DNA from 2 places in the Ornithinicoccus hortensis genome. Region 1 is predicted to be linked to the other one. Evidence: riboswitches for the same ligand, from Rfam matches in the RefSeq annotation. Region 1 holds a riboswitch; the other holds the start of a gene.
The links. A riboswitch is a leader RNA that binds a small molecule or an ion and turns the genes downstream of it on or off. The one in region 1 is predicted to bind S-adenosylmethionine.
Positions count from the first base shown of each region.

Region 2: linked by a shared signal. The riboswitch ahead of FB467_RS04290 (flavin reductase family protein) and the one ahead of FB467_RS01800 (LLM class flavin-dependent oxidoreductase) in region 1 are both predicted to bind S-adenosylmethionine.

Region 1 covers NZ_VFOP01000001.1:398,187-405,483, forward strand. Annotated here, with positions in the region: gene FB467_RS01780 (ABC transporter substrate-binding protein) at 1-1,296, opposite strand, end outside; gene FB467_RS01785 (flavin reductase family protein) at 1,302-1,865, opposite strand; gene FB467_RS01790 (NADPH-dependent FMN reductase) at 1,862-2,443, opposite strand; gene FB467_RS01795 (NtaA/DmoA family FMN-dependent monooxygenase) at 2,440-3,837, opposite strand; gene FB467_RS01800 (LLM class flavin-dependent oxidoreductase) at 3,862-5,100, opposite strand; SAM riboswitch class IV at 5,322-5,436, opposite strand; gene FB467_RS01805 (alpha/beta hydrolase domain-containing protein) at 5,750-7,297, shown strand, end outside.
Region 2 covers NZ_VFOP01000001.1:934,918-942,214, forward strand. Annotated here, with positions in the region: gene FB467_RS04270 (cysteine hydrolase family protein) at 1-426, shown strand, start outside; gene FB467_RS04275 (hypothetical protein) at 534-818, opposite strand; gene FB467_RS04280 (DinB family protein) at 1,147-1,842, opposite strand; gene sfnG (dimethylsulfone monooxygenase SfnG) at 1,964-3,145, opposite strand; gene FB467_RS04290 (flavin reductase family protein) at 3,147-3,692, opposite strand; SAM riboswitch class I at 3,998-4,086, opposite strand; gene FB467_RS04295 (hypothetical protein) at 4,147-4,779, opposite strand; gene sigK (ECF RNA polymerase sigma factor SigK) at 4,950-5,408, shown strand; gene FB467_RS04305 (anti-sigma factor) at 5,405-6,175, shown strand; gene FB467_RS18910 (class F sortase) at 6,217-7,008, opposite strand; gene FB467_RS04315 (CHRD domain-containing protein) at 7,012-7,297, opposite strand, start outside.

The sequences.
Region 1 (7,297 bases):
CTGGATCAGCTCCAGGGTGGGGGCGTTGGTCGCGGCGTTGTTGAACCAGAGGATGTCGAAGGACGCCCGCTGTCCGTCCTTGGCGTAGACCCCGTCCTCACCCTTGGCGTAGCCCGCCTCGGTCAACGCGGCCTCCGCCGCGACCGGGTCGAACCGTAGGTGTTCGGACTGGTCGGCATACAGCGGGGTGGTGGAGGCCAGGACGCTCGTGGCGGGAACGTTGTAGGTGGTGTAGACGGTCTCCACGATCTCTTCACGGTTGATGGCCAGCGCGATCGCCTCGGTCACCGCCGGGTCGGACAGCACCTCGTTGTCGTGGTTGACGTAGAGGCCGAACGGGATGCCGGGGTTGGCCCGGGCCAGCAACTGCGCGTCCGCCGCCTTGAGCGGCTCCTCGTCCTGCGGGGCGATGTTGCCGATGACGTCGACCTGGCCGGACTGCAGCGATCCGGACCGGACGCCGGACTCGGGCACGACGGAGAACTCCAAGGTGTCCAGATAGGCCTCCCCGGTGTGCTGCCACAAGGAGGATCCCCAGTCGTAGCCCTCCCGCTTAGCCAGCGTGATCGAGCTGTTCGGCTCGTAGTTCTCCAGCGTGAACGGGCCGGACCCGACGACGCTGGCGCACCGCTCGTCGTCGGACTGTGCGGCCGACTCCGGCGACAGCAGCCCGAGGGTATGCGTCGAGGTCGCCTGCAGGAACTGGGCGTTGGGCCGGTCGAACTCGACGGTGAAGGTGCGGTCATCCTCGACGGTGGTGCCGGCGTAGCCGTCGAGGTAGCCCTTGATCAGGGCGCCACGCGCCCCGATGTCCGTGGCCCGGTCCAGGTTGGTCTTGACCGCCTCGGCGTCCACCGGGGTGCCGTCGCTGAAGGTGGCCCCCTCCTGCAGATGGAAGGTGTAGGCGCTGGCGTCGTCGTTGACCTCCCACGACTCGGCGAGCCAGGGGACGATCTCCCCGGTCTCCGGGTCCTGGTCGGTCAGGGAATCCACGAGGTGGCGGATCGAGTAAATGGTGTCGTTGCTGCCGACCTGCTGCGGGTCGACGCAGCCCTGGTCGGATCCGACGGCAAACCGGAGGGCACCGCCGGGCGTGACCTCTTCGGGTGCCGACGCCGGCAGCGCGCTGGCCGCCGCGCCGTCGCCGCCCTCGCCGTCGGTCTCTGTGGCTCCTCCTGGCGCGCATGCCGCGAGGAGGAGTGTGGCACCGAGGGCGCCGGGGGCGAGGAGGGTATGCCGGGAGGCCCGGTGCCGGGCGGCGCCGGCCCGGAACGTGGGTCGGGTGGTGTGGTTCATGGGTGTCACCGATCAGGGGTGGGGTCGGATGCAGGAAGGGCCGGGGCGATCTCGCGATAGCCACCGTCGTGGTAGGCGAGTGGGGGTCCCGGGGTGTGCTCGAGGTCGACCACCTCGGCCAGCACGACGGCGCTGTCGCCGACGTGCGTGCGGCTGCGGACCGCGAGGATGAGACGGGCCAGGGCACGGTCGAGGACGGGCAGACCGTGCGGCCCGGAGGCCCAACTTCCGGCAGCGGCGAACCGGTCGATGCCGCTGGTGGCGAACGCCGTGGCCACGTCCTGCTGGTCCCGGTGGAGCAGGTGGGCCGCCACGTGGCCGGCGCGCTGGAGGGTCGGCCAACTGGACGCGCCCCGGGAGATGTTGAAGCTGACGTAGAGCGGGTCGACCGACACCGACACCAGGGAGGTGGCGGTGAAACCGACCGGGCGCAACGGCCCACCGGCGGTGATCACGCTCACCGTGCCGACCGCGCTGCGGAAGGCGGCCCGGAAGGCGCTCGCGTCCGGGCCCGGCTCCCCGGTCAGGCCGGTCGCCCCATCGTGGGCGGTGAACGCGTGGGCGGTCATCGTCCTCCTCCCGTCACGACGGGCTGTTCGGCTCGGACGCCCGCTGCGGTCAGCGCACGCTGCAGGGTGCCCGCGTGCTCGCCCACCCAGTCGGCGACGACCGTCTCAGCGTCCGGTACCTCCGGCTCGAGCAGCGACACCGCCCCAGACGGGACCTGCGCGCCGAGCTCCTCGAGGAGCAGCTGCAGCGTCGCGGCCACGGAGTCACGGTGATCGGGCTTGCCGGCGATGGCCACCGGCACGGCCACCACCCCCGCGAGGTCGCCGGCCTGGTAGGTGTCCAGGAAGATCTTCAGCAACCCGGTGTAGGTGCCCTTGTAGGTCGGGGTCGCCACGACGAGGAGCCGGGCCGAGCGGACCGCACCCCACGGGTCCGGATGCGGTGCCGCCGCCGTGGCCGGCTCGGCGGTGAACGTGATGCCGACGAGCTCGGCCAGTTCCAGCACCTCCGGTGTGTCACCGAGGTCCAGGTCGGGCAGGGCTGCCCGGACCTGTTCCACGACGGTGCCGGCCAGGGCGGAGGTGCGGGACCCCGCGCGCGGGTTCCCGACCAGGACCACGGTCTGTGCGGTGCTCATGCGGACTCCTTCCGGACCCCGGCTGCCGCCGCGGTCTCCCAGTCGGTGGCGGGGCGGGCAGCGGACAGCCCCAGCTGGTCGCGCAGGGTCGACCCCTCGGCATAGGAGGCGCGCAGCGCACCCCGCTCCACCAGGAGCGGCACGACCTGGTCGACGAACGCGTCCAGGCCCCCGGGGGTGATGTGCGGCACGAGGATGAACCCGTCGCTGACCTCGGTCTGCACCGCGTCGATGAGAGCATCGGCGATCGTCTCCGGGCTGCCCACGAAGGCCTGCCGCTGGCCGCGCTCGATGGCGACCTCGCGCAGCGTGAGGTTCTTCTCCTCCGCGAGGGCCCGCAGGCGGGTGACCTCCGCGCGGGCGTCGTCGACGTGCCGGGCCCGGCCCTGGATGATGCTCGAGGGGCCGACCTCGGGCTCCACGTCGGGCAGCGGCCCGTCGGGGTCGTAGCCGGAGAGGTCCCGGTTCCACACCTGCTCCAGGAGCAGGATCGCGGTCTGCCCGCTGACCTGCTGGCGGCGGATGTCGGCGGCAAGCTCCGCGGCCTCCTCGTCGGTGTCGCCGACTACGAAGGTGACCCCGGGGAGGATCTTGAGGTCGTCGGGGCGACGGCCGTAGCGGGCGAGCCGCGACTTGACGTCGCGGAAGAAGGCCCGCCCCGCCTCCGGGGTGCCGTGCCGGGTGAAGATCACGTCCGCGGTGCGTGCCGCGAACTCGCGTCCCCCGTCGGAGTCGCCCGCCTGGAAGATCACCGGGTGCTGTTGGGGCGAGCGCGGCACGTTGAAGTGGCCCGCGATGTCGAAGTGGTCGTCGTGGTAGCCGAACTCCCCGACCGTCCCGTCCGCCAGGAAGCGCCCGTGCTCCTGGTCGCCGGCGACCGCGTCGACCTGCCAGGAGTCCCAGAGGTGCCGGGCCGCCCGGACGATGCTCTCGGCGCGCTCGTAGCGCAGCTCCCGGTCGAGGTAGCCGCCGCGGCGGAAGTTCTCGCCGGTGAAGGCGTCGGAGCTGGTGACCACGTTCCACCCGGCGCGGCCGCCGGACAGGTGGTCCAGGGTCGCGAACTGGCGGGCCACCTCATACGGCTCGTTGAAGGTGGCGTTGATGGTGCCGACCAGCCCGAGGTGGTCGGTGACCCCGGCGAGCGCGGCGAGCACCGGGAGGGTGTCCGGCCGACCGACGACGTCGAGGTCGTGGATCAGGCCGCGCTGCTCGCGCAGCCGCAGGCCCTCGGCGAGGAAGAGGAAGTCCAGGTGCCCCCGCTCGGCAGCCCGAGCGAACCGGCGGAAGGAGTCGAACTCGATGTGGCTGCCGGAGCGCGGGTCGCTCCAGACGGTGGTGTTGTTCACCCCGGGGAAGTGCGCCCCGAGGATGACCTGCTTGGGGGGTGTGCTCATGTCGGTGTCCTTGGAGTTGGGTGGTCAGGCGCTGGCGGCGTAGCGGTTGACGGCGGCCGGCAGGCCGAGCCGTTCGCGCAGCGTGGAGGGGCCGTATGCGGTGCGGAACAGTCCGGCGCGCTGGAGCGCCGGGACGAGGGCGTCGGTGATCGCCGGGAGGTCGATCGCGTGCTCGGCGGGGCGGAGCCGGAAGCCGGCATACCCGAGGGCGTGCCACCGCTGGACCAGGTCGGCCAGCGCTGCCGCGTCCCCGGCGAAGACCAGGGCGTCGGAGGTGAACTCCTCCCCGGCGACCTCGTCGAGTTGCCTCAGCCGCGCCGCCCCGTCGCCGTGCTCCGGGGTGGACAGCACCACCTCGAGGTCGGCGAAGACCTTGAGCGGGGTGTCGGCGGTCCGGTGCTGCCCCTCCAGCTCGCGGACCTGCGCCAGGATGGCCGCGGCGTCCTCGTCGTCCCGGGGCGTGACGTAGAGGACGTCGGCGCCGCGGGCGGCCAGTTCGTAGGGGATCGGCTGGTGGCCGAGCGCGGTGACGACCGGCTGCCCCTGCGGCGGGCGCGGGGTGATCGAGGGGCCCTTGACCGAGAAGTATTCGCCCTCGAAGTCGATGTAGTGCAGCTTGTCCCGGTCGATGAACCGCCCGGTGGCGGCGTCGCGGATCTCGGCACCGTCCTCCCAACTGTCCCACAGCCGGCGGACCACCTCGATGACGTCGCCCGCCTCGTCGAACAGGCTGCGCAGCTGCGCCTGCGCCTCCGGGGAGGCGAGGTCGCGTGCGTCACGGACGTCCCCGAACGGCGCGGCCCGACGACCGACGTGCGCCGCCTCGGCCGGGCGGGCAGAGACCTGCACCCGCCAACCGGCCCGTCCGAGGCTGACGTGGTCCAGGGTCGCCAGGTTCTTGGAGACGTGGAACGGCTCGGTGTGCGTGGTGGTGATCGTCGGCACGATGCCGATCCGTTCGGTGCGGGTGGCGACCCAGCTGGCGACCAGGCTCGCGTCGAGGCGGCCGACCAGCCGCGAGGTGGTCGGCACCGGGGCGGGACCGAACGGGGTGCCGGCGTGCAGCGCCAGGCTGTCCTCGATGGTGATGAAGTCGATCAGTCCCCGCTCGGCGGTCAGCGCCTGATCGGTCCAGTATCGACCGGTGAAGACCTCGGTGGCCCGGGAGCCGGTCCGCCGCCAGGAGGCGGGGTGCCAGCCGGTGCCGTCCAGGGCGATGGCGAGGTGCACGGGGGTGTCGGAAGTGGGCAGCGTCGAAGTCAACGAGATCTCCTGTGGGTGCAGGGCGGTCCGTCGTCGGACCGGGAGGTGGGGTCGGGGACCCCGGGTTTAAGGGGGAAGGTGCTGCGTGCGGGACGTCGGTCAGCGGTGCTGACAGGCCCCTCGGGCCGAGCGCATCCGAGCGGGCCCGGCGTCCTGACATCGGGCGGACAGGTTGCGCTGCTGCTCCGGGATGACGCTGAACAAGGGAGTGACCTCCGTGGCTGTCGCACTTGCCGATCGCGGTATTGCGACCGGCCCGGTCCTCACCTGGAGCACCCCACTGCGAGAGAGGGTTGCCGCCCAGCAAGCCAGGGCTTGACGCTGGGGCTCATGACCGAGATGAACATAACACGGCATTCGGATGATCCGTCAATAGCGTTATGCATCTCGGCAGCGTGACCTACCTCACCCCCGCCTCCCCGACCAGACGCGCGACCGGTCGGCCCCACCACCCCACCAGACGCGCGACCGGTCGGCCCCACCACACGACCAGACGCGCGACCGGGCGATCCCGACGATCGGCATACAAAGCCTTGACGGCCTCACCGCCGACCCCTACTGTCCAATTGGATAGGCCACTAGGCCAAGTCCTGTGCGGACACCAGGGGGTATCAATGGGGTGCCCTCGTTCCACGAAGGGGAACAGCACATGAAGGCACGCACCATCTGGGGACGGGGAATCTCCGCGACCCTGCTCATCGGAGTTCCAGCCCTGCTCCCAGTAGCGGCCCATCCCGGGGTGATCACGCCCGAGGCCGGCTCCACCGACGCCGACCCTCACCTAGAGATGGTGGTCGAATCACGCACTCCGCTGGAGGGCGTCGACTCCGACTACGAACGGCTCACCGGCCACGTCTACGGAGAGGTAGACCCCGATGACCCGGCGAACGCCGCCATCGTGAACCTGGACAAGGCGCCCGTGAATGACCAGGGGATGGTCGAGTACAGCGTCGACTTCGAGATCCACAAACCGACCGACATGAGCGAGGGCAACGGCACCCTGCTGTATGAGGTGGTCAACCGGGGTAGGCCGCTGATCCCGGCCTTCGTCAACGGCGAGGACACCCTGCTCTACGACGAAGGATTCACCCTCGTGTGGTCCGGGTGGCAGGGCGACCTCCCGGAGTCCGAGGCCACCCTCAACGCCGACTTTCCCGTCGCGACGGACGACGGAGAGCCCATCGTCGACCTCGTCCGCGACGAGTTCGTCGACCAGGGCACGGGGACCTGGACCGGAACGCTGAGCTACCCGGCAGCATCCCTGGACCGCGAGGAGGCCTCGCTGACGATCCGGGAGAAGGAGAGCGACCCGCGCCAGCCCATCGACGACTGGCAATACGTCAACGACCAGCAGATCGAGGTGACCCACCCCGGCGCACCGTTCGACTCCGGCGCCATCTTCGAGTTCATCTACCCCGGGACCGAGCCGACGGTGCTCGGGCTCGGCCTGCTCAGCACCCGGGACATCAACTCGTTCCTGCGGTTCGCCGACCAGGACAAGGAGGGCAACCCGAATCCGCTCGGCGGCGAGTCGATCGACAATGCCGTGGCGCTCGGGGTGTCCCAGAGCGGGCGCTACCTCCGGGAGTTCATCTACGAAGGCTTCAACCAGGACCTCGACGGCCGACAGATCTTCGACGGGGCGATGCCGATCATCGCGGGCTCCCGCCGCATCTGGCTCAACTACGAGTTCGCCCAGGTCGGTCGTTGGTCCAAGCAGCACGAGGAGCACCTGCAGCGCGGCGACCAGTTCCCGTTCACCTACCCCACCATCCAGGACCCGCTGACCGGCGAGACCGACGGGATCCTGCAGGCCTGCAGCGCCACGCAGACCTGCCCCAAGATCATGCACGTGGACGGCGAGTACGAGGTATGGGGTGCCCGCGGCTCCCTCGTGGTGACCGACGGGGACCCGGCCGGACCGACCGACGTGACGATGCCGGACACGGTCCGGCTCTACATGGTGGCGGGCACCCCGCACGGCGGGGCGAACGCCATCCTGCCGCCGAACGACGACCTCGGGATCTGCCAGCAGGTCAACACCCCGCTCGGCACGCAGGCGGTCATCCGATCGCTGGTCCTGCGCCTGGACAGCTGGACGGCAGACGGGGTCACCCCGCCGGCCAGCAACTACGGCTCGGCCGACGCCGGCACGCTCGTCGGCTCGGCGCAGGACGAGACGCGCTTCCCCGATATC
Region 2 (7,297 bases), 540 kb from region 1:
TTCGGGGACCGGGTCGTGCTGACCCGGTGGGTGCCGCCGGCGGAGAAGGTCGGCTCCTGGGTGCCCTACTTCGAGCAGTGGTCCTTCGCGGACAAGCCGGCCGACGACCCGCTCTTCGACCTGGTGCCGGCGGCCGCGGCCCTCGGCGCACGGCATACGGTCGACGAACCCACCTTCGGCAAGTGGGGCGAGCAGCTCCGGTCGATCACCGGGCCGACGCCGCACCTGGTGCTGACCGGGGTGGCGACCGACTGCTGCGTGATCTCGACCGCGTTGCCGGCCATCGACGGCGGCGCGACGGTGACCGTCGTCTCCGACGCGTGCGCCGGGTCGGACGACACCAACCACCGACGGGCGCTGGACGCGATGGGGCTCTACGAGCCGCAGCTGTGGGTCAGGACCACCGCCGAGGTGCTCGGCGGCTGACCGGCCTACCCCGTAGCCGGACATACAGAGGGCCCGCCCCGGATCACGGGGCGGGCCCTCTGTTGCGGGACCGGGCGTCCGGCCGGCGGCCGAGGCTGGGGACAGGCCTAACCGGCTGCCGAGGCGGAACTCTGCACGGTCCGTGGGGACTCCTGCACGATCACGGCGTGCAGGTAGGGGCTGGTGAGGTTGTGCGGCAGCGCGCGCGCCCACAACCAGGGGTCGTCGTAGAAACTGATGATGCGGGGCCCGGGGAAGGCCACCATGGACTCGCCCAGGTCGAGCGCGCTCCGCGAGCCGGTCACCCGGTGCGTGCCGTCGTCCCTGACCTCCAAGGTGGTCACCACCTCGGTGAACCGGTGGTGGGTGGACCGGAGTTCGACTGTGATCATCTGACCGCCCTCATGACATCGCGCGCCTCGGACCGACCTTGCGAGTCACCATTCCCGGCTCCCTCCGACGACACAACGGCTATGAGTCTAGGCCGGATCTGTCGCCGTTGTGTCGCCCCCACGGTGCGCCCCGAACCTCTCACCCCCGCTGCCCGGCAACGACTCTCACCTCCCGCGCCCACCCCCACCCCACCCCCACCCCCGACCGGACGCGTGAGGTGGCGGTCCCCACCCCTGACCGGACGCGTGAGGTGGCGGTCCCCACCCCTGACCGAACGCGTGAGGTGTCGCCCGTCGTCTCCGTCCGTGGCCGACCCGCGGGCCGGGACTACCTCGCCCTGCGGTCGTCCTCCTCCCCAGCCCGTCGACCGCCAGGATCCACCTGTCGTGCGGCGTCGCCAGCCGCCTCCTCGAGCCTGGCGACGTAGTCGGTCCACCACTGCGCATCGCCAGCAGGCATGTTCGGGCGATCCGGGAACAGGCCGACGGCCCCGTCGATCATCTCCCGGACGATGTCGGCCTGGCCGGCGTGACGCTGGGTCTCGGTGACCATGTGGACCAGGATCTGGTGCAGCGTCACGTTGGCCTTCTCGGGCGCCCACCAGGGGACCCGCCCCGGAGCATCGAGCGGCAGGAGGCGGATCGTCTCATCCGTGTGCGCCCAGACCGCGTGGTACAGCCCGAGGATGTCCTCCCGGGTTTCCCGGCTGGTCGCCCACATGTCGGCGTTATCTTCGGCGTCCTCGGCGAACCACGGCAGTTCGATCTCCGAGGGCCGCCCGAAGGTGTCGCCCAGGTAGCCGAGCTCGACGCTGGCCGTGTGCTTGACCAGCCCGAGCAGGTTGGTCCCCGTGGGTGTCATGGGCCGTCGGATGTCGTACTCCGAGAGGCCGTCGAGCTTCCACAGCAGCGCCTGGCGCGCGTCCCGGAGGTAACGGTGCAGGGTCGCCTTCGGATCACTCGGCGGCGGCGCCGACACCGGGTCGTTGCCGCCGCCGAGTGCTGGTCCCTTGTCATCGCCCATTCCTCGAGCATGCCAGCCCGTGCGTCCGGATGCGGGTGAATACCGCCAGCTCATGCGTCTGGTCGGGGGTGGAGGCCGACCGCTCGCGCGTCCGGTCGGGGAGGGGAGGGGACCGCCGGAGTCAGCTGACGAGGGCAGCCTCGGCCCGGTGCTCGGACGAAGCCCCGGACGCCGCCTCGGCCCGACCCTCCTCCTCGAGCTGGCGGACTAGCGGGATGACCTGCTCGCCGAAGCGCTCGACGTCCTCGTGCACGTGCAGGAAGCCCAGCAGGAGCAGGTCGACGCCGACCCGCTTGTACTCCACGATCCGGCGGGCCACCTGCTCGGGCGTGCCGATCAGGCCGGTGCGGAAGCCGTCGTTGTACTGCACCAGGTCCTTGAACTCGCTGTCGGCCCACATCCCCTTCTTGTCGGCGGTCGCGGCCCCGGCCTGCTTCACCGCGTTGCCGAAGTCGTTGACCTTGTCGACGTCGGCCTTGGCGATGATCTCCTCGACGACGGAGCGGGCCTCCTCCTCGGTGTCCCGGACGACGGCGAACCCGTTGAGGCCGAAGCGCACCCGGCGCCCGTTCGCGGCGGCCTGGGCGCCGACGTCCTCGATCTGCTCGGCGGCACCCTCGAGGGTGTTGCCGTTCATGAAGTACCAGTCGGACAGGCGACCGGCCATCGCCCGGGCGGACGTGGAGTTGCCGCCCTGGAAGACCTCCGGCTGCAGCCGCGGCTGGGGCCGGAAGGTGACGTCCCTGGTGCGGTAGAAGTCGCCGCGGTAGGTGAAGTCGTCCTCCGCCCACAGGCCGCGGAGCACCTCGATGAACTCCTCGGCGCGGCGGTAGCGCTCCTCGTGGTCCAGCCAGGGCAGGCCGAGGTCGGTGTACTCCTTCTTGAACCAGCCGGAGACCACGTTGAGGCAGAACCGGTTGTCGTGCAGGTCCTGGGCGGTGGCCCCGAGCTTGGCCAGCACCGTGGGCGGCCACTGGCCGGGGTGGACGGCCGCGATGACCTTGAGCCGCTCGGTCGCCGACAGCAGGCCGAGGGAGAAGGACACCGACTCGTGCTGGGCGTCCGCGCCGTAGGAGGCCAGGTAGCGCACCTGCGTCAGGGCGTAGTCGAAGCCGACCCGCTCCGCCGTGCGGGCCACGTCGATGTTGTATGCCGGGGTGTGATTGGTCCGCTGCTCGATGGTCGAGACGACCAGCCCGCCCGAGACGTTGGGCACCCAGTAGGCGAAGGCGAGCGGGTCGGAGCCGGGCGCCCCGGCTCCGGACTGGGCGACGGCGTTCGGCTCGTGCGTGGTGTCGGTCATGTCAGGCTCCGATCGAGGGGGTGAGTGGGGTGTAGCGGCCGGCGTGGTGCACGAGGGGCCGGCCGGTGGAGGTGATGGCGTGCTCGACGCGGGCGATCGCAACGAAGCTGTCGCCGGCGTCGACCAGGTCGTGGATCCGGGTGATCAGTCGTGCGGTGACGCCGTGCACGGCCGGCAGGCCGTGGTCGTCGAAGGACCACGCGCCGTCGTCGACGAAACGCTTGCTGCGGTCCCGGGCGAACCGGTCCGCCAGGTGCTGCTGATCCTCACCCAGCAGGTGCAGGGCCGCACGCTGGGTCTGCGCGATGGTGACCAGCGAACCGGAGGTCTTGGCCACGTTGAAGGACACCAGCGGCGGCGTCAGGGAGACCGACGCCACGGAGATCGCGGTGAAGCCGACGGGTCCGCGGGCGCCGGATCCGGTGACGACCCACGCGCTGGCGGCGGCCCGCGCAAAGGAGCCGCGCAGGTCGACCGCGGGGGCGTCGGCCGTGCGGCCGGGACCGAGGTCCCGGTCGAGATAGGTGGGGGACAGGCTGAGGGTCATGGGGTACTCCTGGGAGCGGGTATGGGGTCGGGCGGGGTGCTCGCTCAGCTGCGGGTATGCAGGGTGCCCGGGTCCCGCGGGCCGGTGGGTATGCCGGGGCGCGGGTGCGGCAGATCCCGTCCGGTCGGCCGTGGGCCGAGTCGGGCCGGGTCGGCCGCAGGCCGGAGCGGGGGGACTGAGCGGGTGGGGCGGCGGTCCGGCGCGTCAGGAACGACAGGCGCCGACCGCCCGACGCATCAGGTCGACGGTGCGCCGCAGGTGCGGGGTGTGAGTCACGCGCGGGAACGTTGCGTGTGGCACTGGGTCCTCCATCGGTCCTGGCGTGAGCACCTGCCCGGGTGGGTGGTTGCTGCGGCGTCGATGAGCCAGGTCTCTCGGCCGCTCTGGATGGGTGCGCCTAGTCGACCACAGGATCTTCGGCCATGTCAATCCACCGGGTCCGGGAGCCGCAGGATCAGCGGGGTGCCCGGAGGCGCACCGCCCGGAGAAGGGTGAACGGACCCGGTTGCGGCAGACGGATCCCGGTGAGGGCCTCGGCCGTGGTCAGACCGACCGCGAGGTGCTGGTCGGGGAGGTGCTGGTCGGGATCGGCCGTCCCGCCACCGTGCCGACTCGCCGCGGCCATCGCCGCGGCGAGGGCGGCGGACAACTCGCCGGTGTGCTCCGGACGGGTGTTGCTGCCCGGCACGGTGTCGGACAGGTCGTAGCCCTCAGTGGTCTCGCCGTCGACCGCGGAGGCGACCCGGACCCCGCTCCCGGTCCACCGCACCGAGATCGCCACGCCGCCCAGGGACAGCCGGTCGACGAGCGCCGCGACGTCGGTGCCCACCGGCTCCAGGACGACGGCACCACCGAGCGTGGGCACCAGGCCGGCGAGGGGATCGTCGGGGTGGGTGCTGTTGTGGTGCAGTAGGCCCGGCAGGCGGGTGCGGGAGGGGGTGGCCCTGCTGAGGTGGACGACCTCACCGACCCGGTAGTGGTCCCGGCCCCGGACCCAGAGCGCACAGCCCGAGGCGCGGAGTGGCTCGGCCCAGCGCCGCACCAGCGACCGGTAGTGGGAGAACACCTCGTCCACCGCACCGGTCATGGTCACACCGTAGTCAGGTCGCCTCGTCCGCGCGGCCGACCCGGCGATAGGGCAGGATGGAGGCAATGCGCGGCGACCAGGACGGCCCCGACCTGGCGACGACACTCGTCGCCGTGGCTCGCGGCGACTAGGCCGCGTTCGCCACCCTCTACGACGCGACGGCCCCACGGGTGCACGGGTTGGTGCTGCGGGTGTTGCGGGACCGCGCCCAGGCCGAGGAGGTCACCCAGGAAGTGTTCCTGCAGGTATGGCGGACGGCCGGTTCGTTCGACCCGGAACGGGGCAGCGCCGTCTCCTGGTTGCTGACCCTGGCGCACCGTCGGGCGGTGGACCGGGTCAGGTCGGTGGTGGCCCAATCCGCACGGGAGGATGCCTACGAATCACGTCAGGCAACACCCCCGTTCGACGCCACGGCGGAGGTTGCCGAGGAGCGATTGGAGGCGGCCGACGTCCGGGACGCGCTCGGGGGACTGAGCGCGATCCAGCGGGAGGCGATCGAGTTGGCCTACTTCGGGGGACTGACGCACCGCGAGGTGGCGGAACGGCTCGGCATACCGCTGGGCACGGCGAAGACACGGATCAGGGACGGATTGGGCACGATGCGGGACCGGATGGGAGGTGCGCAGTGAACGACGAGGGTAGCGTGCACGACCTGGTGGGCGCCTACGTGCTCGATGCCGTTGACGACCGGGAGCGCGCCGCGTTCGAGGCGCACCTCGCCGGGTGCGCCGACTGTCGGCGGGAGGTGGCCGAACTGTCCGCCCCCGTGGCCGACCTGAGCGCCGGCCTGGAGGAGACGCCCCCGGAGGGTCTGCGGTCCCGCCTGCTCGAGCAGATCGCCCAGGAACCCCAGGCCCAGGAGCCCCAGGCAGCCCAAGAACCTCGGGCCCTCCACGAGGACCGGGGCGTCCCCGAGCCCTCCGCCGCCGAGGAGCCCCGGCCCGGACGGCGTCGCGCCTGGTGGGTGGGGATCGCCGCCGCGGCGGCCGTAGGCGTCGGCGCCGTCGTGGTCACCCAGTGGGGCACGGGCGAGCCGGAACCGGCGGTGGTCGCGGTCCAGGACGTGCTCGACGCGCCGGACGCGCAGCGGAGCACCGAGACGGTCGACGGAGTGACGGTCTCGGTGGTGACCTCGGCGTCCCTGAACCGGAGTGCCTTCGTGGCCGAGGGGATGGAGCCCGCCCCGGACGGACAGGACTACCAGCTGTGGTTCGTCCACGAGGACGGGACGGCCGTCTCCGCGGGGTTGATGCCCCGGGGCGAGCAGGACACCAGCGAGGTGGTCCTGGAGGGGGAGGCGGCCGGGGCCGTGGCCGTCGGGGTGACGCTCGAGCCCGCCGGGGGCTCCGACCAGCCGACGAGTGATCCGTTGGTGGCCGTCCCGCTGTCCGGGTAGCGGATCAGCGGCCGGCAGTCGGTCAGCGGTCCCGGAACAGGTCAGGAGCCGGGCACCCACCGGGCGAAGACCACGATGTTGTCCACGTGGGCTCCCCGGTCCGGGTCATAGATCCCGCCGCAGGTGATCAGGCGCAGCTCCGGGCCCTCGGTGTTGCCGTACACGGTCACCTTGGGGAAGGCGTCCTTGGGGAAGCTCTCGGTGCCGTACACCTCGAAGGTCACCGTGCGCCCGTCCTCCCGGTCCACCTCGACGAGGTCGCCGGGCGTCAGCGCGCCCAGGTCGTAGAAGACGCTGGGCACCGATCCCTGGCTGGTGACGTGGCCCTCGATCACGGTGGGTCCGGCCTCACCGGGGGTGGGTGACCCGTCGTACCAGGCGGCCTCGTCATACCGGTCGCCCGACGGCACCTGGAGCGTGCCGTCGTCGGCGAGGCCGAGCGGGTGCAGCGGGCTCGTGACGTCGATCGACGGGATCCGCACCGCTACGGGGTCGGATGCGGGCAGGACCGTGGGTGTGGCGGGCGCCTCGCGCGTGGTCGCCGGGCCGTCGCCCACCCCTCCGGGGGACGATCCGGTGCCGCTGCCGCTGCCGCTGTTGGTGCCGGTGGCGGAGTCGTCGTCGGGGCGGGCGTCGTATGCCGACCCCTCACCCGGGCGCGTCTCGTCGGGGGCCTGCGCGGTCGGCCGGGCAGCGTCTGCTCCCGGCGTCGGCGGGTCGGCGACCTGGTGCGTGGCGACCCACACCACGATGGCGACGCCCGCGGCGAGCAGCAGCCCGAAGGCCGCGGCCACGAGGGTGCGGCCGCGACCTCCGGGCTGGGTCGTGCTCACGCGTCAGGACTCCTGACGGGAGCCGTCCCGGCGCCGGGTCGCGGCGAGACCGAGCCCGCCCGCGGCCAGCGTCAGGGCACCGATGGCCAGGAACCCGGCGTGCTCCATCCCGCTGGTCCCGCCGCCACCGGTGGCGACGCCGTCCTCGGGCATGCTCATCTGGGCGACGTTGAACTCGCCGCACAGCGCCGGGTCGGTGGCCTCCGACGGGAGCTCCGGGTCTAGGTCGGAGGCGATGTCCCCGTCGTAGGCGCCGCTGCCGTCGTGGTCCACGCCGTGCACCACGATG